DNA from 4 places in the Paenibacillus glucanolyticus genome. Region 4 is predicted to be linked to each of the others. Evidence: riboswitches for the same ligand, from Rfam matches in the RefSeq annotation. Region 4 holds a riboswitch; each other region holds the start of a gene.
What was found. Region 4 has a riboswitch for cyclic di-AMP ahead of WDY75_RS30205 (C40 family peptidase). Riboswitches for the same ligand answer to the same signal wherever they lie in the genome.

Region 1 (5,700 bases), 3.3 Mb from region 4:
CAAGGGACCCAGCCGTCCGGCAAACATCGTTATGGTTACAATGAATTTCCCCACGGGAGATAATTCGCTTGTCAATCCCATCGACAATCCAGTAGTGCTGAAAGCGGATGTCGCTTCAAACAGCACTTCCAAAAAATGCTCTTCCAGCATTCCTTCTGAAATGGTCAGCAATAGGGAAACTCCCAGCACAACCACCAGAGAACTCATGACAACGGCCAGTGCGCGCATAACGGTTTCGCCTGCTATTTTGCGCTTGAAGGCATGGATTTGACCACCCCCGCGAAAGGTTTGGATTGTAGCTAATATGAGTACAACAAGTGTATTGATCTTAATACCGCCGCCTGTCCCTCCGGAAGCAGCACCAATGAACATCAGAATAATAATGAAGAACTGAGAAGCTGCCAGCATACTGCCGATATCAATCGTATTAAACCCCGAGCTTCGTGGCGTTATGCCTTGAAAAAAAGCAGCCAGTACTTGTTCGCTCCCACTCAATTGGCCAAAGGTTGACGGATTCCAGCTCTCCATAAAGTATATAAATAGAAAACCAAGCAGGGACAGCGTTCCTGTCCCGACCAGAACAACCTTGGAATGAAGCGAAAGTTTTTTCCATGAACGTTTTTGGAATACATCCACAATGACGATATAGCCGAGACCTCCAATGATAAATAACAGGACAATCGTAATATTGACGATCGGATCGCCAACGAAGGGTGTCAGGCTGTCAGACCACAGGGCGAAACCGGCATTGTTGAATGCGGAAACGGAATGGAAGAGGGCGTAATAGGCCGCCTGCCCCCATCCAAAATCCGATTGCCAACGAAGTGTTAGAACAATCGTTGCCAGTGCTTCAAATGCGAAAGCGATAAGTACCATGTACATTGACAATTTAACCAAACCTTGTGCCGAAGTCGAATAGGTGGTTTGCTGGATGATGAGCCGTTGTTTCAAGCCAATTCTTTTCCCCAAAACAATGGCGACCATGACACCAAAGGTCATAAAGCCAAGTCCGCCAATTTGGATCAACATCATAATGATGACTTGTCCAAAAGTTGAAAACACGCTGCCGGTATCCAAGACAACGAGTCCGTTTACGCATATTGCTGACGTTGCCGTAAATAATGCATCCAGCAGACCAACTGAACTTCCGGTGGAGGAAGAGTGGGGAAGCGCAAGCAATGCGGCTCCGATTAATATCAATGTGAAAAAAACAAGCATGATGAGTTGGGGAGGGCTCATCTTTTTCTTAAGCTTGTTGATGAACAACTCCATTTTGCCAGGAGCGGAATGTTGTGTATTTCGATCGTTTGAATTTATAGAGGGTCTTCTCACAAATTCCACTCCCATTTCTTATTAATCTTCGTCCTTGGCATACATTTCTCTGTTTTGGAATAAAGACGAGTCTATTACTTTTCCGTGACTTATTTTTAGATATTGGACTTCTTGATCTGTTTTTATTTTTAGCAAACCGGTGTCAAAATCGGTATTCAACTCTTTGAAAAATAGTCCGCTGGCTACAGGGTTGCCCCCGGATTCCTTATTACCGATTATATAATGAGGACCCTCTTTGAAAACGGCGACTCGAATCCCTCGTTCATGGGTGTCAGTAATTTGTTCATCCATCCTCTGAACTGCCACGATGTGCAGATCCGTTTCGCCAATCTGGTTTAGGAGTTCGTTGACAAACGACCCGCGCGTAATTTCTTGCCATCGTGTTTGTCCAGACTGCCCGATGATGAGTTGGGTAATATGAAGGTTTTTGGCAGTTTCTGCTATGATTTCGGAAGCCTTGCGATCTTTGTTTGGTTTGACGATAAAGGTCGCCCCATATTCGTCGCATTTCATTTGCCACTCAGCCATATACCTTTCTTGTGTCTGATCAAGCTCATTCTCACGTAAGGGTATAACGCTCAACACAAACAGGGGACACTGAAGCAGATGGGCTAATTCACCGCCTCGGCGGATGAGGCGTTCGCCGTTCGGACCATAATACACGCATACCAGTATTTTTTCGTTGTTCAACAGATAAATCATTCCTTTCTTATTCTTCAGTAGACGGTAATTACCACATTAGCTTAAATTAAAAAGGCCTGGTTGCAGAGATATATCTGCTTCCAGACCTTGGCTGTACGAATTTTGGACAAGTCAAAGTAGAAGAGTGTTCTCTCCCAAGACGCTGACGAGGTTAGCTGTCGGATTCGGGATTGAGAGTTCCCGTTCCTTCTTAATCAGAAAGAATTCACCCCTAAAGCTTAAGCAGCTTTTGTTGGTTCCCCCGTTCCTCATAGAGGATTAAGCGTAATGCGTATAAAATTTATTGTAATAAATATTATGCTAAAATAAGCTAAAAGTAAACAGTCTGCCATGGGCAATGAATGTCATTCATGGGTTGAGGTAGAATTCAATCTTTGTTTTGTATATACTCGTTTCAAGTTATTATTTGATTACCCGAAGGTTACTTACATATCCGCACCGTCTTTTTCCTTCACGGGGTTAGCTAATCCAAACTTCTTAACCAATGGTTTGATGGTTAACCCCTGCACGAGAAGTGAGAAAAGGACAACACTAAACGTGAGCACGAGTATATCGTCGCGGCCGGCGAAGGTTGAGGGCAAACTTAAGGCGAGTGCGATGGATAAACTGCCCTTTAACCCTCCCCAATTCAAAACCATCTTCCATGATGAAGGGAAGGGTCTCAGGAAGTACAGGCTCGCGTAGACGGCCACAGTCCTACCGATGAGAACGATCAGAATGGCGGCACCGATTAACGCCCATTTGTCTGCGAAGTTAATATGTTTGATTTCGAGACCGATCATCAGGAATATCAATGAATTTGCAATCAACGTGATGACGTCCCAGAACGAATTAATGTTCATCTTGGTCGTCTCCGACATCCCGATGCGCGCTCCGTAACTGCCGAAAATCAAGCCGCCCACGACGACGGCAATCACACCGGATACATGGAAATGCTCGGCGATAAAGAAACTTCCGAAGAAGAGGAGCATTGAGAACGCAATCTCTAACGGATAATCGTCATAGAAGCGAATGAGCTGTGAGAATAGATACCCAAGCAAGCTTCCAACTGCGATACCGCCGACACTGAACTTGAGAAAGAGCAATAGGCCGCTGCCTGCTCCCGCCCAGCCCATTTCCATATATGTAAGTAAATAAACGGAAGAGATCTGAAACAACACAACGGCAATTCCGTCATTAAACAACGATTCCCCTTCAATAATCGTCACGATTTTCTTCGGTACGCCTAAAGACTTGAAGATGGAGATGACACTGATCGGATCTGTGGCGCTCATTAAAGCCGCAAAGGTAAATGCAACGACTAAAGGTAATCCCATAAGCCCGTACATGGCAAGAGCAATAAGAAGAAAAGAGAGCAAGGTGCCGCCAAAAGCAAGGGCAAGCACCGGCTTGCCTTGTTCACGAAGATGCGAGAATGGAAGCTTTAGCGTAGCATCCCCGAGAAGGATTGGCAGGAACAGGGAAATAATGATCGCTTGAAACACATTCGATTGGGTGATGAAAGATTCGGCTTCATCCAGCACCGGCACGTGGATCAATCCAAGCAGCAGACCTACGATAACAAGAGCAATAGAGTAGGGCTGATTCATTTTTTTGGCTACCGCGATAACCCCCATCGAAACCGCTAGTAGAATTAACAATTGAACGAATATCTCATTAAAATGATGCATAGAGCCCCCTCCTTAAAGAAGATAATCTCCAGTTATTGTAACTTAATGACCTCCAAACAACAAATATATTGACAAATGGGAAAAAGAGGGCGTATTTTATGAATATAAAATAAAATTAATCACAGAATCATTCCTATGCTGATTAAGGATGTGAAATACGATATGCCAAAAAAATTCTCTGACGAAGAACGTAAGTGGATTCGAGAAAAACTGCTGGTGGAGGCACGTCAGCATTTCGAAAAGTCTGGTCTCCGTAAAACGAGTGTTGAAGAATTAACGAAGGCGGTCGGCATTGCCCAAGGCTCATTTTACATGTTCTTCGGATCGAAAGAGGAATTGTATTATGAACTGATTCTGGAAGAGGAGGATCGAATCCGCAGTGCGGTTCTAGACTTATTTCCTCCGGAACAGGTCAGCAGCCAGGATAGCATCAAACGGTTTCTCTTGTATTCATTAAGGATGATGGATGAGAGCCCGCTGCTTCGACAGATGATGGATCGGGGGGAGATGGAGCTGTTGTTCAGGAAATTACCGAAGGAACTGCTGGACCGTAACTTTACCGAGGATCAGGATGCTCTCCTGCCAGTGATTGCAGCTTGGCAGAAAGCCGGCATTTTGAATGGTACGGCACCCGAATCCATCGTGGGCATGATCAGATCCTTGGCGTTTCTTACGCTGCACAGAAAAGAGATTGGAGAAGCACCATTTACAGCTACGATCGAATTGTTGGTAGAGTTATTATCTGCCGGTATGCTCGCAGTGTCCAAAGGGGCACAAGGAGGTGAGGGATTGTGATCGAAGTAAGCGGGCTTCATTTCACTTATCCCAATCGTAAAGAGCCGACCCTGCAGGGACTTGATTTTGTCATACGGTCTGGAGAAATCTTTGGATTTCTCGGCCCGTCTGGTGCAGGTAAAAGCACAACGCAGAAGCTGCTGATCGGTGTTCTGAAGGGATATCGTGGGAGCATAAAGGTAATGGGAAACGAAATTAAGGAAATCGGTCCGGAATATTACGAGCGAATCGGTGTAGCCTTTGAATTTCCTAACTTCTACAACAAATTTTCGGTTCTCGAAAATTTAAAACTTTTTCGATCTCTTTACAAGGGGAATACGGAGGATCCATTGAGATTGCTTGAACAAGTTGATTTGTCAGATGCAGCCAATATGATGGTTTCACACCTTTCCAAAGGGATGAAGATGAGGCTGAATTTCTGCAGGGCGTTAATGCATGATCCGGATATCCTCTTTCTGGATGAGCCTACCTCCGGATTGGACCCCGTGAATGCGAAACGAATAAAGGAATTGATCCTCGCGAAAAAAGCGGCAGGAAAGACGGTTCTCATAACAACGCACAATATGCAAGCAGCAGAAGAGTTGTGCGATCGGGTTGCATTTATCGTCGACGGCGAGATCAAGTTGGTTGATTCACCAAGGGAATTGAAACTCCGGAATGGAAGAAGGCTGGTGCGAGTTGAATACCGGAAGGACAGTGAGTTAGAAGAGGCTACATTTCCTCTAGATGATATGGGTCGGAATGACCGATTTCTGAGGTTTATACAGGAGTTTCCACCTGAGACTATTCATTCGCAAGAAGCATCCCTTGAACAAATTTTTATTGAGGTGACAGGGAGGCAGCTTTCATGAGAGGGCTAACCCTTTTTCTTTTTGATCTACGTTTCCAGTGGCGCCATGGCTTTTATTACGTTTATATATTCGTATGTATCTGTTACTGGATTCTGCTTCGATTCGTTCCTGAGACATATCAGGAGATAACCGCCATCGTGCTAACCTTCAGCGATCCGGCTGCCCTGGGACTTATCATGGCAGGTGGTATGGTCCTGCTGGAGAGAGATCAAGGTGTTCACGACCCGCTGTTTGTAGCGCCGGTGCACTTACGGGATTATTTACTGGCAAAAGCATTCTCGCTGTCGCTGTTATCTCTTGCGGCAGGATGGGTCATTCATATGGCAACCGGTACCATTCCCGATTCACCG
Region 2 (5,700 bases), 1.2 Mb from region 4:
CCGATTGCAACAATCCCACAATCGAAGTTGCGGATCCCGAGTGATTTAAGCACCTCTTCATCTGTAGCATCCGCGACCACCGTATGTGTTAGCAGCTCGCTCATATCCTCGACAACCTCTTCGTTCCGGTCGATGCCGAGCACCTCATATCCCTGTTCCATCAGTTCAAGCGCCAGGCTGGAGCCAAATCGTCCTAAACCGATAATTGCAAATTGCTTTGGTTTCATGTCTCTCCTATACTCCTTATCCAATAATCATTTTGCCTTCCGGATGACGATATAATTCTTTACCCTTTTTCGGCCCTAGTGCATAAGCAAGTGTCAGCGGACCCAATCGTCCTGCAAACATCGTAATACTAATCAATATTTTGCCGAACACGGTCAGATCAGGCGTTAAGCCCATCGAGAGCCCCACCGTACCGAACGCGGACGTTGTTTCGAACAGGATTTCCAGGAACTCCCCTTCCTCTGTCGTGGACAGAATCATGGAGACCGCAAGAACGAGCAGCAAGGCGAGAAGTGCGATGGTTAACGCCTTCAGTACCCGCTCCTGTGCAAGCCGATAACGGAACATGACGATGTCGTCGCGTCCCCGCATCATGGCGATGACCGCACCAACCATTATGGTAAACGTCGTTGTTTTGATACCACCCCCGGTTGATCCGGGAGATGCGCCGATAAACATGAGAATCACGATGAAAAACTGTGTGGCCTGCCTTAGGCCCGTAATATCTATAGTATTCGCACCCGCTGTGCGCGGCGTTACAGATTGGAACAACGCTCCTAAGAACTTCCCGCCCCAATTGAGGGAGCCGAGCGTTCGCGGATTGGTGAATTCAAATATGAGAATAACGATAAATCCGAGCAGCAGCAGCGCTCCTGTCATAGAGAGCACCACCTTGGAATGCAATGACAGTCTCCGCTGTTTCCGAAAGTCAATCAGATCAGACAATACAATGAAGCCAATACCGCCTGAAACAATCAAAAACATCACGACTACGTTTACCACCGGATCGTATACATACCCGGTCAAGCTTCGAAAATCGCCAAACAAATCGAAACCGGCATTGTTGAACATGGTCACCGCATGAAAAACACCGTAATATATCGCTTTTCCGATCGGCATATCAAACACCCACCGGATAGACAGCAGTACAGCGCCACAAGCCTCAATCACGAGTGAGTATAACAATACTCTGCGAATCAGCCTTACGATGCCTTCCATCGAGGATTGATTCATCGCCTCCTGCAGGACAAGACGATCCTTGAGGGAAATTCGCCGTTTGAGGACCAGGGCAAACAAAGTAGCCATCGTCATGAAGCCGAGCCCGCCAATCTGAATCAGCAGCATGATCACGATCTGACCGAAAGAACTGAATGTTGTCCCTGTATCCACCACAACCAGACCCGTTACGCACGTTGCTGATGTCGAAGTGAACAATGCATCAATAAATCCAAGCGGCTCGCCGGTTCTACTGGAAATCGGCAGCATTAACAATGCAGCCCCGATGAAGATAATGGCCGCAAAACCAAGCACCAGAATCTGCGGCGGGGACAACCTGAGCCATTTTAATTTGGAGTTCAATCCGTCACCTTCTTAAAAAAAGTCAAAGAAAAAAGACACTGGAAAACGCAGTGCCCCTTACGGTCTGGTTCCTGTGCTGCAGCCTACGAGGTTAGCTGACGGATTCGGGCATTTCCACAGGTCGCCCTATTCATTATTCTATAGAATAATGAAATTCACCCCAATTACATGGTTCCCCCATTTTCAGTACGAAATTCGGCTGGAATATTCGGTTCCTTGAAGCATGATGTGATTATAACCCAATCCGGTACGTAACCCAACGCCGTTTTTCACCCAAAAAGTCTTTAAAAGAGCTCGAATTGGGCATATTCAAGAATACAAGCGTATGGTTCTCTAACATTTTCGAAACCTTTCATTCATTTTCATCGTTTTATTTCATTATTACCAAATTGGGATAAGCTGCTTATCCCTTTCATATCTATGTTATATTGGCTCTATGCGTTCTTCATCAGGCAGCTCTAATACCCAGTGGAGTATCAACTTTCCAGAGGAGGAAATTCATGAATCGTGCAAGAGAGCCTTTGAGGCTGAAGCCCAACTTGAAGCAGCTCATCGCGCCTGCCGCAGTTGGCCTGATTTTGTTCCTGTTATTTCAGGTATTTCCATCAGCCAATACGGATTCTACCGAGATGGCCACTCCGGATATTATATCCAAAGCACAAGCCCAGCAAGCCGCTTCCAGGTTCGCACAGGAGCACTTGCAGTTCTCCGCTGCGGAAGCTGAGGAGACATTGATTACATATCAATCCAAATCGGAGCTTTACGGATATTTAGCGAGGGAAAAGAAACTCTCGGAGTACAACAAAACCTTTGAGGCCAAATATCCCTATGACGTATACCGCGTTCGCTTCAGCGAGCCGGGAGGCGATGCCCTCAATGTGGACGTGCATATGCAGAATTCCGGCATCGTTGGGTTCTCGTATGATTTTGCCCGCTCCAGTTATGACCGGATTGAACTGAACAAGGGTAAAGTGCAGAAACAAATGCTCCTTGTCGTAGAGGACGGCATGACTTTGGCCGATAAGCAGCAGCTTGCCGAGCCTTGGCTCAAGCGTGCAGGCTACGATATTTCGCATCTGAAGCTGGTTACGCGGGAAGGAGAACCCCGGCTGAAATACGTGGATCCGGAAACCAAGATCGGCGATTCCGTGCTGGAGCTGCGCTTCACCTTCGAGCACGGGAAATTACGCTCCTATGAGCCATCCTTCTCGATTCCGGCTGCGCATTCCGCTTATGTTAACAAGCAGACTCAAGATGCAACACTGCTGACGCTGGCGGGTTACGGTTTGTTTACCCTGATTCTTGGCATACTTGCCATTGTGTACAGTGTGAAGACCAGAGCTTACACCTCGTTTAAACGCGGCTTGTTCCTATCGGCGCTGCTATTCGTTATTCAAATGCTGAATACGTACAATCTGGTACCCGTGTTCAAATCCGAGGGCATGTCTTCTACCGGCATTCTCGGCATGATGATATTCTATGCGGTCTATTCACTCATCTTCTCCGCGCTGCTCTACTTTTCCCTGGTCGGGGGCAACGGGCTGTGGCAAAAAGAAGACGGCCTTAACCCATGGCCGCGGGCCAAGGAAGCCGGGTATGGACGTTATGTGCTGGATAGCATGAAGCTGGGGTATATGTGGGCGTTCATTCTGCTCGGAGTTCAATCTCTGATCTTTATTGTTCTTGGTCTTACCTTGAATACATGGTCCACAACCGATGCCACGCAATCGCCTTACAATATGCTGTATCCATGGCTGTTCCCTTTGATGGCCTGGTTTGCAGGCATATCGGAGGAAGCCGTATACCGGCTGTTTGGTATTAAAATGGTGAAGAAAATCGTTCGCAATACCTTTGTGGCAAGTTTGATCACCTCGCTCATCTGGGCGCTGGGGCATACGCTTTATCCGATATACCCTGTGATCTCGAGGCCTATCGAGCTGGTCATCATCGGCTTGCTGTTCAGTTACATCTTCTTGAAATACGGGTATCTCGCGGCCATGTTCTCCCACGTCATCTTCAACAGCATTCTGATGGGCCTCAGCCTCGTTATGCTCAAGGATACCGCCAACTTGCTGATCGGGGTGTTCTACATGGTGCTGCCGGGAATTGTTGCATATTTGATATACCGTTTCAATCCGACAAAAAAAGAGAAGCCGTATGTTACGACTCCTCCTTACGAAGTGCATTAAGAATTTGCGTTGCTAATTTTTCACCTATGGAAAGGGGCTTGAAGTCTTCGACTGAAGCCTCTTTTATTTTTTTGACCGAGCCAAAATGCTTCAGCAGCAGCTTGCGGCGCTTCTCCCCTATGCCGGGAATGGAATCGAGCTTCGAAGTCACCATCGATTTGCCGCGCTGATCGCGGTGGAAGGAAATCGCAAAGCGGTGAACCTCATCCTGGATGCGCTGCAGTAAATAGAACTCCTGGCTGTCCCGTGGCAGTGTTACCGGCTCCGGTGGATCTCCGATCATTAACTGCGCCGTTTTGTGCTTGGCGTCCTTCACAAGCCCGCATACCGGGACAAACAGTCCCAGCTCATTCTCCAATACATCGATGGCCGCAGAGATTTGTCCCTTGCCTCCATCAACCACGATAAGGTCGGGAAGCGGCAAGTTCTCCTTCAAGACGCGCTCGTACCGCCGCCGAATCACTTCACGCATCGTATCATAATCATCCGGTCCCAGGACGGTGCGGATTTTGTATTTGCGGTATTCCTTTTTATCCGGCTTCCCATTGGTGAATACCACCATGGCCGATACTGGATTGCTCCCCTGTATGTTCGAGTTGTCAAATGCTTCAATCCGGTTTAGCGACTGGAGTCCAATCACTTCACCCAGATTAGCCGCCGCAACCGAGGTGCGTTCTTCATCGCGCTCGATCAACCGGAACTTCTCGTCCAGGGAAACCCTCGCATTATCCGATGCCATGCCCACCATCTGTTTCTTCAAGCCCCGCTGCGGCACGTGTACCTTCACTCCAAGCCATTCCTGCAAGGCGGCAGCCCCGCCGGCGGCATCCACGATACCCTCTGCCTCCGCCTTCTCCTCTTGAGCCTGGACTAAGGCTTCCTGCAGCTCTTCCGCAGAACCTGCAGTTGGCTGGCTCGCCGAATCCGCGGCATTCTCCTTGCCCTGTACGCTTTCAGCTTCGATAACGGTTCCCGTTGCGGTTACTGAACCAGCAGCTTCCTCTATCAACAGAGGGCCAGGGAGCAGAATTTCTTGCGGCAGTGCAGGATTGTCGCTGTAATATTGGGCAATAAAAGACATAAAGTCACTGTGCGCATCCCCGTAGAACGGAAAGACGGATTTGTTGCGCTGCACCATTTTCCCCTGCCGCATGTACAGAATCTGCACACACATCCAGCCTTTATCCACAGCATAACCGAATACGTCGCGGTCCCGTGTATCCGTGGTCGTAATCTTCTGCTTCTCCATTAAGGTATCGATATGGATGATCTGATCCCGCAGCTCTTTGGCACGCTCAAAATATAAATCCTCCGCGGCCTCCTGCATTTTGCGCTGCAATTCCTTCTTGATCTCTTCATGTCCGCCGTTCAGAAAAGAGTTAATCTCGCCGGTAATCTGCTCATAAGCGGAATTCGGCACTTCCTTCACGCATGGAGCCAAGCATTGCCCCATATGATAATACAAGCACACTTCTTTAGGCATGACACCGCATTTGCGCAAAGGGTACATCCGGTCCAGCAGCTTTTTGGTCTGCTGTGCCGCATACGCATTCGGGTAGGGGCCAAAATATTTCGCTTTATCTTTAAGCACCCTTCGGGTCACTTCCAGACGAGGATGCTCTTCATTCGTAATTTTAAGGTATGGATAGGTTTTATCATCCTTCAGCAGCACGTTGAATCTGGGCTGATGTGTTTTGATCAGGTTGCACTCCAGAATGAGCGCTTCCATGTTGCTGCCTGTCACAATGTATTCGAAATCGCGAATTTCCGAAACGAGCATTTGGGTTTTTCCGTTATGGCTACCTGTAAAATAAGAGCGCACCCGATTCTTCAGCACCTTGGCCTTGCCCACGTAGATAATCGTTCCATCCTGATTTTTCATCAGGTAACAGCCGGGCAGATCCGGCAGTAATGCCAGCTTATGGCG
Region 3 (5,700 bases), 380 kb from region 4:
TGATGTTCCAGAACGGCGTGTTATCTGCAAGTCCTTCAAACCCGGAACCGTTATTGGCTGCGGATGACGTGTATTCGTACAACACCTGTGAGATGCCATGGAAGCCGGCATTGGTAATGCCCGCCTGCCCGGCATCCGTCATCAGGGCAAGCGCCGTCGGAGCCAGAATGATAAATGGGTGCACCAGAATGACGATGGCGATCAGCTTCATTTCCCGCGCTTCTATTTTTCTGCCCAGAAATTCAGGCGTTCGCCCAACCATAAGCCCGGCCAGGAACACAGCCAGTATCGCATACATGAGCATATTCATCAGCCCGACGCCTTTTCCGCCAAAAACAGAGTTCAGCATCATCAGGGACAGCGGCGTAATTCCGCCAAGCGGCGTGAGTGTATCATGCATGTTGTTAACTGAACCGGTCGTAGCCGCCGTCGTCACTGTAGTAAACAGCGAGGACTGGGCGATCCCGAACCGGACTTCCTTACCTTCCATGCTGCCTTGGGATGCATCAATCCCCAGTCGGTTCAGTGCCGGATTGCCGTTTGATTCAGCGGCATAGTTCAGAGACAAGAAGCCGATGAACAAGGTCATCATCACAGAGAATATAATCCAGCCCTGCTTGCGGCTCTTGGCAAACAAACCAAATGTATACGGAAGCGCAGCCCCGAGACTCCACATGCACAGGATCTCAATCACATTGGTCAGAGGGGACGGATTCTCAAACGGATGGGACGAATTGACCCCCATATATCCGCCGCCGTTGGTACCCAGATGCTTGATCGATTCAAGAGCAGCCACCGGACCTACCGCAATTTGCTGCTCGCTTCCTTCCATCGTGGTCACGCTGAGCGCAGGCTTCAGGGTCTGAGGCACCTGCAGGGCGACCAGCACCATTGCAATGATGAAGGCCGCCGGAATGAATACCCGGATATGAGCCTTCACAAAGTCCTCGAAGAAGTTGCCGACGGTTGTCCCCTTACTGGTCACTGCCCGGATAAAAGCGATGGCCACGCACAGCCCGGTCGCCGCCGATGTAAACATCATCATCGTAATGACAGCCATCTGCGCAAAATAGGATAGCCCCGACTCTCCGCTGTAATGCTGCAGATTCGTATTGGTCATAAAGCTGATGATCGTATTGAATGACAAGGTTGATTCCATATTATCGATTCCGTTCGGGTTGAACGGCAGTACCTTTTGCAGCCGCAGAATCAGGTAGCCTGAAGCTACCAGTATGATATTCGTAATGACAAAGCTGAGAGCATACCCTTTCCAGGTCATCCCCTTGCGGTCTTTCAAGCCAATCAGTGCAAATATCGGCTTCTCTGCCCAGGAGAACCATTTATCGGTTCGGTTATCTTCATTGCGAAATACCTGATATAGATAGGTTCCGAGCGGCTTAACCAGCAGCAGCAGAACCAGAATAACGATGGCAATTTGTATAATGCCCATGACGAGTGCCTTCCTCCTTCAGCGGTTCCCCTAGAATTTTTCAGGGTGAACCAGCGCATAAATCAAATACAGAAAAATAAAGAGCGTACATACCAATAATATGATCACAGCTGATCAGCCTCCGGTTCTGAAACCACGCGTCCACACCAGGACATAAACAGCATGAACAGTCCGTAGGTCCCTCCTAATATGAGCACCATATAAAAATCCTGCATAATCCAATCCTCCACGAACCGTATTTGGCATTAAATCTGCAACTAGCTGACAATGGACGAAATCAGGAAAGATACCTGATGATGGTTCGTATGAAGCACCACATCGGCGCCCAGTCCCTTATATATCAACCGCGGATTGCTGGAGTGGGTAATGACGTAAATCGACTTTGTTGTCCATGTCCGGCAAATCCGCAAATAGCGGCAGCACAGATTCAAGCTGCTTTCGAACAGAAACACCTTGCTGACGGGAAACTCGGGAATGATCCAGGTTGACTCGTCTCTGGTATCAATCAGAATAATGTCTTTGCAGCCCAGTTCCATCATCCTCTCCTGCTCGGCCCGATTGTTGGCTATAGCTGCAAACGAAATATGTTTGTACATCAACTGGCGGATAAATTCCTCCCCGGCCTTATTCGGGGCGGATACCAAGATGAAATCCTGCGGTTTCTCCATGTGTTTCTCCTCCTAAGTTTCAGAAAGAGAAGGCAACAAAAAGAAGCCTGCGGGAGGAGAAGAACTCTTCCCGCAGGCTTCTTATTCATCCACGGTGAAATACACCGTGGCTAAAGTCCACGACAATCGTTGCCTCTCTCGATACGCTTACGAGGTTAGCTGACGGATTCGGGCGTGAGAGTCGCCCTACCCATAGACCGTTATCTTGTCTATGGGATTCACCCCTGAGAGATCAAGTTCATCTCCCGACTGGTTCCCCCGTTCCTTTTCCATTCAAGGACTCAGCGAAAATTGAAAACGAGTAGCATGTTATTCAATTAGCTATTGACTTATATTCCAAGCCTGGCAGAACTGTACAGCCGTCAGAGTCAAGCCGTGAGAGTCGCTTGACCCTGAGCCTCTGGAAGACCCATGGTGCCTTCGCCGAGGTTCTCATTCATAAAGGAGAACCGCAGCTCTCACACTGCCTTGTATCCTTATGAATCTTATCGACCGGCTGCCGCTGTGCCCTGCTCTTGGAATCATCCGTCAATTCATAGTTCGTATCATACGTCCGGCCGTGCGGGATGTAAATGAGCTCAGAAACACGTGTGGCTGAATGTGGAACAAGATCTAACCAGTATGTCTTCATTATCTCTCGAATACTGCTCCATACTATGTATTTCTCTTGTTTTCTCGAATTTATCGCAATCCATCGAGATACTGAGATTTTGCCATGATAATAGATGACAATACCAAATGTACACGTTTTCTTTTACGGATTTCATCGATTTTCGGAATGTATGCGTCAAATACGGTCATTTACTTTTGGCTGCCTCCGGCGTATGATTCATCCATCTATTCGCAACACACGTTATACGCTGAGCTCCCGACAGATCGGGAGACGGGGGAACCAATATCACCGATAGGACTTCTGTTGGTGAATGGGGTGAATCCGCGATGCCTGACCAGGCATTGTGGTAGGGCGCTCTCAAGCCCGAATCCGACAGCTAACCTCGTAGGCGTATTGAGAGAGAACACGATCCAGCCAAGCTAAAGCGGCCGCTTCATCGGCTGCTAACCGGAAAAAGGCCTGGAGAGCGGGGTTTCTCTGCTCACCAGGCCTTTTTGTCTTGCATATAACATCTTATAAGGGAGCGTAGATCATGACGAAACTCATCGAATTCGAAGCACAGGCAACAGCCATCCAAACAGCGCCAACAATATGTGAAGAGCCCATCCGCTATATGGAGATGTTCCGTTTCGACTGGGGCTCGGCTGAACGCTTTATCCCCTGGAGTGATCGAAGCTGGAACTGCGGCTTGTTCAAAATCAGCTGCGGAGAAGCAGCCGGTTATGCGGAATATGCCCTGCCGAGCACGAGAGAATTCGCAGATCTGGTCCGCTGGGCATCTGTATTTGCAAGGCTGCGGGGCATGCCCGTGACTGAGGCCATACGCTATGCTCAGAAGCAGCAGCAATGGGGATCCACTCGGATGCTGCTCGCCGTATCGGCGTTAGCCGATCTGGAGGCGGACCTGCACCAGCATGTAACTCGCGAACGGTTAGGCAGCCTCCCGCTGGAGCGGTCCTTCCTGATGGATTGCTCGCAAGCTTATTATTTCTTTTAAGGTAAGGGCGGTGTTCACACCCCTCACTTGAACATATTTTTCAGCACCATCATGAGGTTAGCCGGCTTCTCCGCCAGCCGCCGGGTGAAGTACGGGTACCACATCGTCCCGTAGGGCATATAACAACGGATGCGATAGCCATCCTCTGCAAGCGCAGCCTGATCGTTCATTCGCAGCCCGTACAGCATCTGAAATTCGAAATCCTCTTTCTCTATGCGGCTCTGCTCGGCAAACACCTTGACCCAGTCGATGATATTGTCATCGTGCGTGGCAATCGCAGTGTACGCTCCCTGATCGAAATGCATTTTGATCAATTTTTTATAGTTATCGATCACTTCGCGTTTCTGCTGAAAGGCAATGGTTCCGGGCTCTTTATATGCCCCCTTTACCAGGCGCAGATTGACCCCCGCCTCCATCAGGCTTCGCACGTCTTCCTCCGTGCGGAACAAGTAGGCCTGCATCACGGTGCCCACATTGGGCAGCCCCTCCTTATGGAGCCGCAGCGTCATATCGATTGTCGCCTGGGTATATGGCGAATCCTCCATATCCAGACGCACGAAATTGCGAAACTCTTTCGCCTTTTTCACCACCGACTTGATATTCTCGTAAGCCTTCTCAAGGTCCAGTGCCATGCCCATCTGCGTCGGTTTCAATGACACATTTGACTGCACTCCCCGCTGTGCGATTCCCTCCACAAGCTTCAAATATTCCTCGCGGTATTCGGCCGCTTCGTCCTGCGTCGTAATGCCCTCCCCCAGATGATCCAGCGTGACGAGAATGCCCTTCGCATTGAGCCTCTCGATTTCATCCAAGGCCTCATCCAGCGTATTGCCGGCAATGAATCGGCCTGCCAATTTCCTTCCGTATTTGATCGACAGCCACTTCACGAGTTTATTGCCGGACACCGTCAGGATCACTTTACGGTAAAACTCGGTTCCGTCCATGCATGCGCCCCCTTTGTAAGGTAAACCAAATGCACCCTCTACCTTAACTCATATGCAAAAATCATGACGGCATGCAGGAAGACATACATATCACGCAGGCAATGGCCGTGTCGGAGCGATTCTGGCTTTCCGGCATGCAAAGAAACCTCTCCATTACGATAGTGGAGAGGTTTCTTTGCATGCCGAAGATTCTTTTATTGAGCATTTTAAAATCATTATAGTTCCGATTGATTTTTCGATTTGCAGACAATTGAAGTAGAAAAGTTCGCCATATGTAAAAGAGATAACTGTAAATATTATAATATACCATTTTTACTATTATAAATTCATAATCACACTATTTTTTTAGAGAAAACACAACTTTTTTCATTTGTTAAATTTTAGGATTTTAATATATATTATTCGTGTTAATTACAAAAAATAACAGTAAGGGGTTGATTTTTTGAGTTTTTGGGGAGTAATTAAAAAAGTAGCCGCTTTTTTGGCTTTGGTAATGTTATTAAATACGGTATTTGCAGCAATTACTGTATCCGCGCTTCCTGCACATAGCGAACTGCAAAAGACTCAAGAGGAATTAAAACTATCAGAAAGCGAGATTCAAGAACTTCTATTATTTATTCAAGAACATTCTACAAGCATAGAGGAAGCAATCCAAACAGACAACAATTTAAAATTAAAAATGGAGGAATACGACGAGTACAGCAAAGAATTTGCCTTGATACTTGCTTTTGCAGATATAGCAAATAGTCAGACCTCAACGATTAGTCACTTGTCAGATCCCAGTATTCAGAGTGAAATTTCACCGGCGATTTGGCCTATTGTTTGGGCGGTTGTTGCTGCTATAGTAAAAGCAGCTGTAAAAAAGAAGATGGGAAAGAAAATCCAGCAGCAACTCGGTGATCGTTTCGATAGAGAAGTTTGGCCTCAAATAGAGCCAGGAATTAAAGCGCAATATGAAAGATATGGTTATACTAGAAACAAAGGACCTGAGTTACCTTCCGCACCGAACGGGATTAATCAGGGCGAGC
Region 4 (5,700 bases):
TATTGCTGCTGGCGTATGATCGGATCGCCAAATTCCACCTCGAGCCCTTTCATCTGCTCCCAAGGAAGGAAGCCATAGATATCGTAAGGAGGGGGATAGGACCAGGTGCATATTTCTTCAGCGTGTTCCTCACGCATGATGACGGCGCGAAATGAAATAGGGGTAACATCCATTGGTAGTTTCCTCCATTCGTATATTATCCATGTACCCTTTATATAAGGGAGCGAGCTGCATGAAAAAGCCCGTCAAAGAGAGGCGGGCTCTCCTTTAACGGGCAGTAGGTCTGTGCACTGGATCGTCAGCCTCTATCATCTAGGATGATGTATCGGCCGATTGTTCATACTTATCATCACTCATGATGCGTTTGGCACCGACGTAACGCTGATCATAGTAATCCTCAGCAAGTCGGTTGATGACGACACCTCGATTCGACGAGGCATGGGCAAACTTGCCATCGCCTACATAAATGCCAACATGGGATATACCGCTCCCCGTTGTGTTGAAGAACACCAAATCGCCAGCCCGCAGATCTTTGCGGGTTATGCTTGTCCCCATATCGAATTGAGAGCCGGATTGATGCGGGAGCTTCAGGCCGAGTTTGGCATACACATACATGGTAAAACCGGAGCAGTCAAATCCGCTCGTGGTTGTACCTCCATAACTATATCTTGTACCCAATACCTTATCAATTTCCTGGTCCAGCGCACTATCGGCAAACACGCTGCCAATGCCTGAAGTGAACAGTAACGTAATACTCAGGGCTGCCGCTGATAACGTCTTCTTCAGCATGAAGAGCTCCTTCCGCTGCCTGCGAGGTTAGCTTGAGGGTTCGGTTGAAGGTCCCCTATGATCCCTTGACAGCAAGATCAATTCACCCGTAAATGGTTCCCCCGCTTCCCATATCCATGGGAATTCGGCAATCGTAATCTATGTATTAAAGCACTTACATTAATGACAAAGTTGTTACTGTACCCATTCTATCAGACAGCAAACAAGCTTGGCAATTATTTCTTGATGACTTTCGCTATTATTCAATAGCATCAGCTGTCGAAGTGTCAGGTATAATCAATTATTTTCCAATATTGCGTTTAATGAAGGCCGGGAAGGGTATATAAAAGGTAAGGATCTTTATGAAGGGCTGCCAATAATGCTGATGAAGTTGTTTCTGGATTAATAAAATTTATATTTTTTTTGAAAAGCGGGAACTTTTTCGTTGTCCCAAACGTTATAGAGGTATACACAGTGAACAAAAGAAAAAAGCCGCTGGGTGAGATCGGCACAATCTCAAAACTCCAGGGCTCTCTTATAAGGATAAATCAATAAAGTTCCAATTAGTTGTAGTTTACAGCTACAGATTTGTACGTGCTTTGACTCATCACTCGCTTAGCGCCCACATAGCGCTGTGCGTAATAGCTTTGGCTTAGCGGACTGACAATGACACCGCGAGAAGATGAGGAATGAGCGAACTTTCCACCCCCAACATAAATACCCACATGAGATACACCTTTACCGGATGTGTTAAAGAACACGAGATCGCCAGCTTTCAAATTGCTCTTGGATACTGCCGTACCTACCTTGTATTGAGCGGTAGATGTTCGTGGCAGGCTGAGACCAAGCTTCTTGTAAACATAGGTGGTGAAGCCGGAGCAGTCAAAACCATTTGTTGTGGTTCCACCTGTTTTATAAGATACACCAATGGCTGGTTTGATTGCGGTATTTAATTTGGAATCGGCGAAAGCGCTTCCGGTCCCTAATGTGAGCGCGAGGGCTAGGCCGAGAGAAACGGCCGTTAACTTCTTTTTCAAAACGAAATGCTCCTTCCAATGCCTGCGAGGTTAGCTTAAGGGTTCGGTTGAAGGTCCCCTATGATCCCTCTCTTGCGAGATCAATTCACCCAAAACGGATCCCCCGCTTCCCAATCGATATGGGAATTCGGCTCCTTAAAATGTTGATGAACCCATTCATTGACGTCTGACGTTCCAACATGATTAACGAAATAACATAGTTCCAGCAAAAGTTACAGTAAAGATGACAAAGTTGTTACTAACATATTCGTTATTTTAGCAGAGTATTAACATTTTGGCAAACGAGGAAAGTGTATATTTAAACAAAAAAACCTGTCCCAGTCATGCTGGAACGGGTTTTTTTGTAATTTCGCGCTCTGAAATTTGTGATATGGAGGATAAATGAAATCCTATTTTCTGTAAAAATGGCAGGGATTAAGATCCATGTCGCTTCCGGTTACAGTTTATTCGCGAGCCTGTCGATCATACTATTGTAACGAAATGTAACTTCTAGGAGTGCTGTGAGGATGATGATTTCCACAGATGATACTGGGAGGAAATTACCCAAATTTGGAAAAGTCCATTTAGAAAATAGGAGGCTTGCTGAATAATTAAACCGATTAGTCCTGCCCAGATGAGTGAGGCAGAGCTAAGGAGCAGAAGTATAACAACGGCGGCACCGCCCACGGTTATGGACAGGAGGACTGCCGTGCCCAGATTGTTGAAGAGAGTTAGAATAGAGCTGATCATACCGGAATCACCGATACGGCCAAACTGCATATAGAGCAGGGATATCCGAATCAGATAGGCGTACAGGAACCAGCCTGCCGCATAGGGCAGCGCGTGGAGCAGCAGAGCGGGCTCCTGGATGCCGTTGAGCAGGATCGGGAGAATTTTGGGCACAATCCAGTAGCCGGGAGCAAAGGTGAGGATCAACTCGATCAGATAGAATATCGTCACGGGTTTCCACAGCTTCTGCATTCCCGTGAAGAAGAACAAGCCGCGTTCACCTTGGGCTTCCTGGTGGAGGTTATAGAAGATGCCTGCCCGTATGAGCGGGGTGAGCACCATCCGGATGAGCAGCAATCCAGCCAGAAGCCATCCGTAGGTATGGACCGTATTGCTTAACGTCAGGCTCATCTCTCCCTCGTAGAAGAACAATAGCCGGCTCAGTTCGTTAGGTGCAGAGTCTGGATACCGCATCAGAAGGGGAACGACGGCTGATTTTACAAGTCGGTACAGGCAATATCCCCACAGCAAACGGTATAAGAAGAGCAGAATAGAGACGTATAATTGGTCTTTAACACTGGTCCACCCTTGGCCTGCATAAGTTTTCATGTGCTCACCCCTCACCATGACAGGCTACCGAACAGCGTCTCCACGAGTTTGGTAATGCTGAGATTCCAGCGTGTCACCACTTTCGGATCCATTCCTGCCTTCATATAATTATTGATGTGTTTGTTCTCAAGAACCATGGAGTATTTCGGGTCAACCATCGCCCAGGATAGCGGCGAGGTGTAGTCCAGAGTGTAAGTGACTTTACCGTCCTTGCCACTCCAGGTTCGCTCCACGGTCTTGCCGTCCTCGAACGCAAATATGATCGGGACATCGGTAACATCTCCGTCTTTGCTTGTAATCTTGACCGTAGATTCATACTCTGGATTGTCCTGCGTCCCTTTATTTTTGGTTTTGATCAGATCGATTGCGACGTCCGCCATTTGGTTTCCATATACATACTGGTCAAAATAAGACTGCCAGGAGGTTTTGCTTACTTGTTCAACGACCTTCTGGAAGTCGGACGTGGTGGGGTGCTTGAAACGGTATTTCTGGGCATAGGTGTTCAGAATCTTCTCCATCATCCGTGGACCGACCTGCCGTTCTATGCCTTGCAGTACAAGTTTGCCTCTCGTGTAAACGTTCAGTGCATAGTTTTCGTGGGAGCTGTATTTCCAGGAATCCATTTTCAGCGGTGCAGGTGAGGTAATCGACGCTCCTTGAGCTGCGGTGTTGGAGGTAATGCCGTATTCCTTCTCCATCACTCTCTCTTCAGCATAGGTCGCAAAGGCCTCGTCCAGCCAGGCTTCCTCAAACTCGTTATTCGCAATAATCCCGTAAAAATATTGATGGGCGATCTCATGGATGACGGTTCGTTCCAGCTCATACCCCGGTGAATCATTTCTGGCACCGAAGGCAGTTACCAGCGTCGGATACTCCATGCCGCCGGCACCGTTGCCCGATTCAGGCGGCACCACGATGGACAACGTGGAGTATGGATAGGATCCATACCATTTACCAAATGAAGCAAGTGCGGATTTGGCAGCATCGAAGTATCGGTCCTTTAAGTCTTTATGCACAGGATCGAGATACAGCTTGATGCGGACACCCGGTACACCTGGCGCAGAGAAGGCTTCTTCTGCCGTGACAAAGTTCGGTGATGCTGACCAGGCAAAATCATGGACATCGTCCGCATAGAATTGATAAACCTTCTCGCCATTCGTCTTCTGTGCGGGCTTCGTCGGGAATCCGGTAGCGGCAACAATATAATTTTCGGGAACCCGGATTCGAACGCTGTAGATGCCGAAGTTGGAATAGAACTCGGAGTTGCCGTGATATTGATGGAGGTTCCATCCCTCATCCGTTCTTCCACGAAGACCTGCCGGCTCATAGACTGAAATTTTAGGGAACCATTGGCCAGCCATAATAAAATTCTCGGTGGTGCCCATGCGCGCAAATATTTTGGGAAGCTCGACTTCAAACTCCATATGGATGGTGATGCTTTCCCCACTTTTTATGGGTTTTGGCAATCTTAGTTTGACAAGGCTGTGATCCTTGATATTGCCGTCATCCGGTTGAACGAATTGAAGGCGATGCGTCAAGGCCAGGCCTTCGGTTGTTTTCACGCTGGTAATGGTCATGGAGCCGTATCCGTCATCAGGCATAGGATCAGAACGCAATCTGCCGCCCGATTCCTTCATGAACGTTGTTTCGTTGGATGAAAATGCATTGGGATACAAATGAAAGTACAGCTCGTTTACGCTTTTTTTGCCTGGATGGGTCCAAGTGAGTGTCTGTTTGCCCTTAAGCTTGTTCTCTTCAGGCTCGTACCGAACATCCATGTGATATTCCACTAAACGGTCGCTCAGCGCCGGAGCGGGAACATCAGGCTGCACCTTAGGCGGCGAGAGAGGGGACTTCTCCACGGCGGAGACCGAGGGCTTGCCCGCATTTGGGGCAAGGGCGGACGCTGAGGACCCTGGATTCAGAAATATCGGCATCGATCCTGCAAGCAATCCAAGGGCGAGCAAGGATGATAGAAAGACTTTGGCACGTGGTGGGACCATATCGAACAACCTCCCGTTGACAAGCATCTAGTGCATGTATATGTTTGCTTTTGGGGGATTATTAGTTAAAATAAAATTATTGGGACATGGTTAACAAATTTAGCAGCCGTCACGTAAGGATCGGCTCTGAATATAGGAGGTCGGCAGCAGTGGAGAATGAAGATCAGAAGCAGGGTGCCAAGAAGCAGATTGCTTTGAATATTATTAATAGCAAGAGTAAGCATAAGGGGTTTGGATCAGGCTCCATCGATCTGAATAGTTTGTCTCCTGTCATCATCGACAATGGTGAGGCTCGAGTGGATATTGGAGCGATGCATGCCAAGAGCAAGGTGGAGAAGGGAATTCGTTTCAGCATGAATCGCGATGACGTTCCCAATGGACGCCAGGTGTGGATCGTGTGGGTGGCTGTAGACCGTACTGTGGAAGGTCAGCATTATGCAGGCATGACTGCCTGCGAGATGTGGATAGACCATGAGGCCCGCCGAGGCTGGAAGATCCTCGCGGATCATGTCAATAAAATGGATGCGGCCATGAAACGCAAAATCAATCTGGATGGCCTGGGTGATGTAGAGAAG

Region 1: another riboswitch for cyclic di-AMP. It lies ahead of WDY75_RS15345 (universal stress protein); the one in region 4 lies ahead of WDY75_RS30205 (C40 family peptidase).
Region 2: another riboswitch for cyclic di-AMP. It lies ahead of WDY75_RS05325 (TrkH family potassium uptake protein); the one in region 4 lies ahead of WDY75_RS30205 (C40 family peptidase).
Region 3: another riboswitch for cyclic di-AMP. It lies ahead of WDY75_RS28555 (hypothetical protein); the one in region 4 lies ahead of WDY75_RS30205 (C40 family peptidase).

Annotation. Positions count from the first base shown of each region.
Region 1 covers NZ_CP147845.1:3,222,790-3,228,489, forward strand. The annotation lists gene WDY75_RS15340 (TrkH family potassium uptake protein) at 1-1,272, opposite strand, end outside; gene WDY75_RS15345 (universal stress protein) at 1,354-2,022, opposite strand; cyclic di-AMP (ydaO/yuaA leader) riboswitch at 2,159-2,309, opposite strand; gene WDY75_RS15350 (cation:proton antiporter) at 2,460-3,704, opposite strand; gene WDY75_RS15355 (TetR/AcrR family transcriptional regulator) at 3,867-4,499, shown strand; gene WDY75_RS15360 (ABC transporter ATP-binding protein) at 4,496-5,350, shown strand; gene WDY75_RS15365 (ABC transporter permease) at 5,347-5,700, shown strand, end outside.
Region 2 covers NZ_CP147845.1:1,112,457-1,118,156, reverse strand. The annotation lists gene WDY75_RS05330 (potassium channel family protein) at 1-227, opposite strand, end outside; gene WDY75_RS05325 (TrkH family potassium uptake protein) at 244-1,584, opposite strand; cyclic di-AMP (ydaO/yuaA leader) riboswitch at 1,650-1,795, opposite strand; gene WDY75_RS05320 (CPBP family intramembrane glutamic endopeptidase) at 2,085-3,773, shown strand; gene uvrC (excinuclease ABC subunit UvrC) at 3,745-5,700, opposite strand, start outside.
Region 3 covers NZ_CP147845.1:6,190,137-6,195,836, forward strand. The annotation lists gene kdpA (potassium-transporting ATPase subunit KdpA) at 1-1,450, opposite strand, end outside; gene WDY75_RS30830 (potassium-transporting ATPase subunit F) at 1,481-1,558, opposite strand; gene WDY75_RS28555 (hypothetical protein) at 1,708-2,118, opposite strand; cyclic di-AMP (ydaO/yuaA leader) riboswitch at 2,247-2,415, opposite strand; cyclic di-AMP (ydaO/yuaA leader) riboswitch at 2,967-3,138, shown strand; gene WDY75_RS28560 (hypothetical protein) at 3,264-3,728, shown strand; gene WDY75_RS28565 (proline dehydrogenase family protein) at 3,752-4,672, opposite strand; gene WDY75_RS28570 (YpjP family protein) at 5,115-5,700, shown strand, end outside.
Region 4 covers NZ_CP147845.1:6,567,304-6,573,003, reverse strand. The annotation lists gene WDY75_RS30215 (GNAT family N-acetyltransferase) at 1-173, opposite strand, end outside; gene WDY75_RS30210 (C40 family peptidase) at 313-786, opposite strand; cyclic di-AMP (ydaO/yuaA leader) riboswitch at 791-929, opposite strand; gene WDY75_RS30205 (C40 family peptidase) at 1,332-1,805, opposite strand; cyclic di-AMP (ydaO/yuaA leader) riboswitch at 1,810-1,948, opposite strand; gene WDY75_RS30200 (hypothetical protein) at 2,295-3,122, opposite strand; gene WDY75_RS30195 (M1 family metallopeptidase) at 3,134-5,125, opposite strand; gene WDY75_RS30190 (YwhD family protein) at 5,275-5,700, shown strand, end outside.